Linked DNA regions of Rhodoligotrophos defluvii. The protein of the gene in region 1 interacts with the protein of each later gene in a pairwise test. Links are inferred from orthologs where the notes say so. Each region holds a gene or a part of one and is shown on either strand. Other genes may lie near its edges.

Region 1 (2,922 bases):
CTGGGCGCCCACCACCACCTTTAGCTCGCGCTTCAGGCCCTCATTCAGGGTCTCGGTCACCTGCACGTCGCAATTCCTCGTTAGCTTGGGCACGGCACCGCGGGGAGCGGCCCGGCCAACCAATCAGCGGATCCAGATGCAGCCCGCCTGAAAACCTCGCCAATGGTGCGGGCGGAGGGACTTGAACCCCCACGGGCTTGAGCCCACGAGGACCTAAACCTCGCGTGTCTGCCAATTCCACCACGCCCGCAGGCGCGCAAGGCGTCTGGTCCGGCTGCATAGTCGGGCGCCTCTATAGCACAATGACTTTTCGCCGCGCCAGAGCGCAAACGCGCTTAATTCATGACGGTGCAGAACAAGCGCGCCGAGCCGGCATTGACCGTGATCTCGAACCGAAGGTCACGTCTATAGTCGCGTCATTGCCGCGCTTGACGCGGCAATCCAGGGGCCGCGAAGGAAGCCGAGCCTGGCCTCCCGGGACGCATCGTGCCGGGTCTAGCGTCTGATCATCCAGGCCAGGCTTGCGACATAGCCGGTGAAAGCCAGGGCCGTGACCATGGCGGACATCGACGGCTCCCCGTCGCTGAAAACCACAAGCGCAAGCAGGCCGGCACCCGCTGCCGCCGCAACCTTGACCATCGAGACATCTCCCTTTCCGCCTTGTTCGCTCCGTTTTGAAACAGGCGGGCACAGCTCAGTCATTTTTCAACCGCAATTGAGCAAGACCTGCGCCAGATTTGGAGAGCGCTCTATCTTAGCCCGCCATGAGCTTTGCCAGGGCGACTGGCACGAGCTCGGGCAGGTCCTCGGCGATCAGCCCTGGCCCGAAGGCCGCTGCCGCTTCGCCATGCAGCCATGCCGCCATGGCTGCTGCCGGCCAGGCCGGCACATGCTGGGCGCACAGTCCCAGGATGAGCCCAGCGAGAACATCCCCGCTGCCGGCCGTGGCGAGCGTCGGGGGCGCGTTGGTGTTGACGGCGCAGCGCCCGTCAGGCGCCGCGATGACCGTGTCGGGCCCCTTCAGCAGTATGATGGCGCCGGAGCGGCGGGCCGCGGCGATCGCGCGCTCGGTCTTCGCTCGCGTGGTGTCCCACAGGTCTCCGAACACGCGCCGAAACTCGCCCTCATGGGGGGTCAGGATCACCCCTCGATCAGCACGCGCTTTGATGGCCGCGAACAGCGTCTCCGGCTCTTGGGCGAAGACGGTGAGCGCATCGGCATCCAGCACGACCATGGCGCCGCTTGCCAAGCAGGCCAGCACCTTGTCTCTGGTGCTGTTGTCGATGCCTGCTGCAGGCCCGATCAGCACCGCGTTGCGGCGCTTGTCGCCAAGCGCCGCAACCAGCGCTTCCGCATCGCCCGCTTCCAGCAGCATGATCGCCGTCAAGTGAGCGGCGAGCACGTCCAGCGCGGCCGCCTCGCCCGCCACGCTGACCAGGCCCGCACCGACACGGAGCGCGGCACGCGCCCCCAGCCGTGCCGCGCCGGTGTGCCACTTGTCGCCCGAGACCACGACCGCATGGCCGCGAGCGTATTTGTGCCCATCCGGATCCGGCCGCGGGATGGCATCCGCCCACACGGCCGGGCCATTCTCGAACTGGTTTGGCGCTATTTCATTCAGCACCATGTCGGGGATGCCAATATCGGCGAGGTGGACGTCGCCGCAACAGGCCCGCCCCGGCATCAGCACATGTCCAGGCTTCTTACGGAAGAAGGTGACGGTTGCCGCCGCCCTGACCGCGACACCCCTCACCTGCCCTGTCTCTCCATCGATGCCGGATGGCATGTCTATGGCCAGAATGGGCCGCCCGCTGGCATTCGCGCGCACGACCGCAGAGGCGGCAGCCCCGTCGAGAGCCCGCGACAATCCGGCGCCGAACAGGCCGTCTATGATCAAGTCAGCGCTGTCGAAGCCTCCCTGCTCCAGCGTCGCTACCGGACCGGCCCATGCCGCGGCCGCCTGGGCCGCATCGCCCTTGAGCTGCTCCATGGAGCCGAGCAATGCCAGCGACACGGCTGCGCCACCCTCGACCAGATGACGCGCCGCCACGAAGCCGTCGCCGCCGTTGTTGCCCGGGCCGCACAGCACCAGCACCCTGGCACCGGGCCAGCGTGCAGCCGCAAGCTCGGCCACTGCCGCCCCCGCGCGCTCCATCAGCAGCAAACCCGGCGTACCGGCGGCGATGGTCAGCCGGTCCGCCTCATACATCTGCCGGGGGGTCAGCAGGGCACAGCGGTTCTCCATCCGATACCTCGCCAAGCGTTGTTACATCGCCACAAGAAGAGTTGCGCATGATCGCAAGACCGTCGTGGCTAAAATGCAGCCAATTGCCTATTATTTCACCAGAGAAGGTGCTGCCCGGCGGGGCTCGTGGCGCCGCACGGAGCGGGACGAAAGGCTGGAAACCTTGTTTTCCGGTACTTCATGATCGGCGCGCCCCGTCTGGCATGGGGGCTGCATTCGCTAGTGCCGAGCATTGCGATGGCATGCTGGCCGCCGGCCATGCCGGAGGACGGGATCTTTCCTGGAGAACGAACTTTAAGGACGGGGCGTATGAAGAAGATTGAGGCGATCATAAAGCCGTTCAAGCTCGACGAAGTGAAGGAAGCGCTCCAAGAGGTCGGGCTGCAGGGAATAACCGTCACCGAGGCGAAGGGGTTCGGGCGCCAGAAAGGCCATACCGAGCTCTATCGTGGTGCTGAATACGTCGTAGACTTTCTACCCAAGGTAAAGATCGAGGTGGTGCTGCCTGACGAGCTGGTCGAAAAGGCGGTGGAAGCGATCCAGAATGCGGCGAAGACCGGCCGCATCGGCGATGGCAAGATCTTCATCTCGACCGTTGAGGAAGCGATCCGCATCCGCACCGGAGAAACCGGCACAGACGCCCTCTGACAGGAGGATCTGGATCATCGGCGTCTGCG
Region 2 (4,420 bases), on another replicon or contig:
GTCCGGGCTCACGCGGAACTCCGCCACCTTCCGCTTCGGCTCGACCTGCACGGCCGCAAACTGGCCGCGCTGCGCCTTGGTGACCCGCTTTACCTTCGGCGTACCCACGCCCAGCTGGACAGCCGTATAGCCGTCCTTCTCCTGGGTGCGGTGCGCCAAGACCTGACACTTGTCGAGTTTCAGGACCGTCACCGGAATCTGACGGCCGTCCTCGGTGTAGATCCGGGTCATGCCAAGTTTCTGCGCGATGACACCTGACCGCATCGCTTTGGTCCTTTCGCTTGAACGGGCGTTACAGCTTGATCTCGACATCCACACCGGCCGCCAGGTCGAGCTTCATCAGAGCATCGACGGTCTGCGGGGTGGGGTCGACAATGTCGAGAAGCCGTTTGTGAGTGCGAATCTCGAACTGCTCGCGGCTCTTCTTATCGATATGCGGCGACCGGTTGACGGTGAACCGCTCGATCCGGGTCGGCAGCGGAACCGGGCCGTGCACCTGGGCGCCCGTGCGCTTCGCGGTGTTCACGATCTCCCGGGTCGACGCATCGAGGATGCGATGGTCGAACGCCTTGAGCCGGATGCGGATATTTTGTCTCTGCATAGTTTCAGACCCGCGATGCAGCATGCTCCCGAGTTGATTCCCGGGAGCACGTGCTGGTTTCGATTCACTTACTCTTCGATGGAGGAGACGACGCCGGCGCCGACGGTGCGGCCGCCTTCCCGGATGGCGAAGCGCAGCTTCTCCTCCATGGCGATCGGCGTGATCAGCTCAACGCTCATCGACACGTTGTCGCCCGGCATCACCATCTCGACGCCTTCCGGCAGCGTCACAACACCCGTCACGTCCGTCGTCCGGAAGTAGAACTGCGGACGGTAGTTGGTGAAGAACGGCGTGTGACGTCCACCCTCCTCCTTCGTCAGGATGTAGGCTTCCGCCGTGAACTTCTTGTGCGGCTTCACCGAGCCGGGCTTGCACAAAACCTGGCCCCGCTCCACCATGTCCCGGTCGATGCCGCGCAGCAGCGCACCGATATTGTCGCCCGCCTCGCCCTGATCGAGCAGCTTGCGGAACATCTCGACGCCCGTCACCGTCGTCTTGCGCGTGTCGCGGATCCCGACAATCTCCACTTCCTCGCCGACCTTCACGACACCGCGCTCGATCCGGCCCGTCACAACCGTCCCGCGCCCCGAAATCGAGAACACGTCCTCGATCGGCATCAGGAACGGCTGGTCCTTCGGACGCTCAGGCGTCGGAATGTACGAATCCACCGCCTCCATCAGCTTCAGAACCGACGCCCGGCCAATCCCATCCGCATCCCGGTCCTCCAGCGCCGCAAGCGCCGAGCCCGAAATCACCGGTATCTCGTCCCCGGGAAAGTCGTATTTCGACAGAAGCTCCCGAACCTCCATCTCAACCAGTTCCAGAAGCTCGGGATCATCAACCTGGTCAACCTTGTTCAGGTAAACAACCAGCGCCGGAACACCAACCTGCCGCGCCAGAAGAATGTGCTCGCGCGTCTGCGGCATCGGACCATCCGCCGCAGACACAACCAGAATCGCTCCATCCATCTGCGCCGCACCCGTGATCATGTTCTTCACGTAGTCCGCGTGACCAGGGCAATCCACATGCGCATAGTGCCGCTTGCCCGTCTCATATTCCACGTGGCTCGTCGAAATCGTGATCCCCCGCGCCTTCTCCTCCGGCGCCTTGTCAATCTGGTCATAGGCCGTGAACGTCGCACCACCCGTCTCGGCCAGAACCTTCGTGATCGCCGCCGTCAACGACGTCTTCCCATGATCAACATGACCAATCGTCCCAATGTTCACATGGGGCTTCGTACGATCAAACTTCTGCTTGGCCATCTCAAACTGTCCTTGTCATTCAGCCCTCAGGGGCTTCTTGTCTCCGAAGGTGGCGCCTGGTGCCGCTGAGCCCATGGTCAGAAACTGGAGCGGGTGAAGGGAATCGAACCCTCGTCTTAAGCTTGGAAGGCTTCTGCTCTACCATTGAGCTACACCCGCACACTGCGCCGGAGGGCTGGGCGGCGCGACGAGCGATCAGCGCCAGTCCATCCCGGGTGCAGCCTGGCCGGCTCGTGGCGCTCTGCATGTGCCGAATGCCGAACAGCCCGGAGCGTCGAATCCGCGGGCGCAAGGCCCGAGGCGGCGCCCCGTGGCGGGACTGCGGCACCGGTCGACATCGGCCTGGTGGAGGGGGTTGGATTCGAACCAACGTAGGCTAAGCCAACGGATTTACAGTCCGTCCCCTTTAACCACTCGGGCACCCCTCCGTGCCACATGTCGCCCGTGCATAGAGCGCAAGAAGCCGTCCCGGACCGTTTCCCGGGAAGCAATGCGCGTGTTATGGAGATGGCCGATTGGCCTGTCAACCCCAACGCGAAGAGAATTCATGGTTCTTTCCAACGCTTGCCGAGCCGCCGATCCCGGAAGGGCGCAAGCCCGGGCGCGACAAGGCCGCGAGGCCTCCCGGTGAGCCGCTTTCGCCGCCAGGGAAGCCCCTCAGAGAGAGCGGCCGCCCGCGGGCAGGACACGCGGCCGCAGGAGCTCATCTACGGGCGCCATGCGGTCGAGGCGGCACTCAAGAATCCGCGGCGGCGATTGGCGAAGCTCTGGGCAAGCCAGAACGCTCTGCAGCGTCTACCGGCCGCTCTCCCGGAGGGGCTCGCGGTAGAGGTCGTTCCTCCGCAGGCTCTCGACCGGATCACCGGCCCGGACGCGGTGCATCAGGGCCTGGTGCTCGAAGCCTTGCCCCTCGCGCCGCTGCCGCTGGAAGATATCCCGGCCGAGGGAGTGATTCTGGTGCTGGACCAGGTTACCGATCCACACAATGTCGGGGCGGTGATCCGCCTGGCTGCCGCGTTCGGTGCGCATGCGCTGGTCACCACCGAGCGGCATGGTCCCGGCATGACCGCGGCACTGGCCAAAGCCGCAAGCGGCGGCCTGGAGCACGTGGCAATCGTCAGGGAAACCAATCTGGCACGCGCCCTCGATGCGCTGAAGCGCAAGGGCTTCACGGCGATCGGCCTCGACAGCGAAGCGGAAGGCGATCTCGAATCGGCGCCCCTGCGGCCGCCGCTGGCGCTGGTGCTGGGCGCCGAGGGCAAAGGGCTGCGCCGGCTCACCCGCGAACGCTGCGATCTTCTGGCGAAAATCCCCCTGCCCGGCCGGATCATCAGCCTCAACGTCTCGACCGCAGCAGCGATCGCGCTCTATATCGTCAGCCGCTCCGCTCGAGCCAAGGCTCCGGGCGGGAGCGATTGCGACTTGACACTGCAGGGTTGCTTACGAGATTGATCGCCAAGGACACACGGCGCCGGCATAGCTCAGCAGGTAGAGCACCTGATTTGTAATCAGGGGGTCGCGGGTTCGAGCCCTGCTGCCGGCACCAATAAGTGGCTGATATCCTGATAAAATTTCCAACGCCTCTGCGAGACATCCACCTGCCGCCGGTCCATGTCAGTCTGATGTCAGGAGCTGGGCATAGAAAAACCCCGCCATTTAGGCGGGGTCTCGAAGGCGTTGAGAAGGGTCAGGCCGCTAGCGCCGGTTCGCCGTCATCGGTCGACGGCTCCCAGTCATCGATTTGCGCCTGGAGTTCCTGCATATGGCTTGGCGCCACTTGCCACAGCTCCTTTGGAAGGGCCACATTGTAGTGGCGGAAGAGATAAGCGACAGCCTCCTGGACATACTCATCTAGATCGAGAAACGCCGACGCAATCTTTGCCCACGCGTCGGTCTCGTTTTCAATTTCAGCGTCGGTAATCGCCATAACTAACTCGTCGGTTAGCTCATCCCCTTTGTTCATCCAAGCTCTCTTCTTCTCATCCGGCACTTGTTCAACGACCTGATCCACGTACTCCAGAAGGTCCGCCTTAACGCCGAGGTCCACCCAATTGATCATGGCATCATCCCCTTGTCCAAACGGCTGTTGCGCTTTAAACATCACGTTGCCAATTTGGCAACGTGTATGCTAGGTACAATACCCAACATACTGCTGAGCGATCAGCGGTCAAGGAAATTGTGTATCATACCCAATTTTTTGGTGGATGACGTGCTCGTAAGTGGAAATCAGTTAAAAGCCGCCAGGGCTTTGGCTGGGATTGGTCAAATCGATCTCGCTAGGCTTGCCGGAGTGGATGTGAATACCGTTCGCAATATGGAGGCGAAAGGAAGCGAACAGTTGACCAGCCGCCTAAATAACGTGCTGAGGGTCCAAACTGCCCTTGAGCAGCTAGGCATCGAATTCCTGAACCATGGCCAGCCCGGCGTGCGGCTCCGGGCCGGCGCTCACGCCATCCCCGTCGAGGAGCTGAGCTCGGAGAACGATGGGTGAGAAACAAGCACGGAACCATCCGCGGTCTGCCTTCGTTTTGTCGCACGTACAACGTATATACGATTT

The links. Proteins that work in one complex are often made in the same cells at the same time.
Region 2: the proteins of E4P09_RS15455 (region 1) and rlmB interact in binary tests that used the Escherichia coli proteins (3 or more experiments, as listed by UniProt). The link is inferred for Rhodoligotrophos defluvii from one-to-one orthologs.

What each region holds. Positions count from the first base shown.
Region 1 is NZ_SZZM01000003.1:244,861-247,782, forward strand. It holds E4P09_RS15455 (NAD(P)H-hydrate dehydratase), read right to left. Parts: upstream 2,246-2,922; coding sequence 755-2,245; downstream 1-754. Other genes in the region: tig (trigger factor), read right to left, coding at 1-66; E4P09_RS26040 (hypothetical protein), read right to left, coding at 496-639; E4P09_RS15460 (P-II family nitrogen regulator), read left to right, coding at 2,555-2,893. UniProt on the Escherichia coli protein: Bifunctional enzyme that catalyzes the epimerization of the S- and R-forms of NAD(P)HX and the dehydration of the S-form of NAD(P)HX at the expense of ADP, which is converted to AMP.
Region 2 is NZ_SZZM01000005.1:233,285-237,704, reverse strand. What follows is about bases 1,583-4,402. They hold rlmB (23S rRNA (guanosine(2251)-2'-O)-methyltransferase RlmB), read left to right. Parts: upstream 1,583-2,490; coding sequence 2,491-3,315; downstream 3,316-4,402. Other genes in these bases: E4P09_RS20215 (helix-turn-helix domain-containing protein), read left to right, coding at 3,935-4,354; E4P09_RS20220 (hypothetical protein), read right to left, coding at 3,551-3,922; tuf (elongation factor Tu), read right to left, coding at 1,583-1,863. Outside these bases: rplC (50S ribosomal protein L3), read right to left, coding at 1-264; rpsJ (30S ribosomal protein S10), read right to left, coding at 293-601; more of tuf, read right to left, coding at 670-1,582. UniProt on the Escherichia coli protein: Specifically methylates the ribose of guanosine 2251 in 23S rRNA.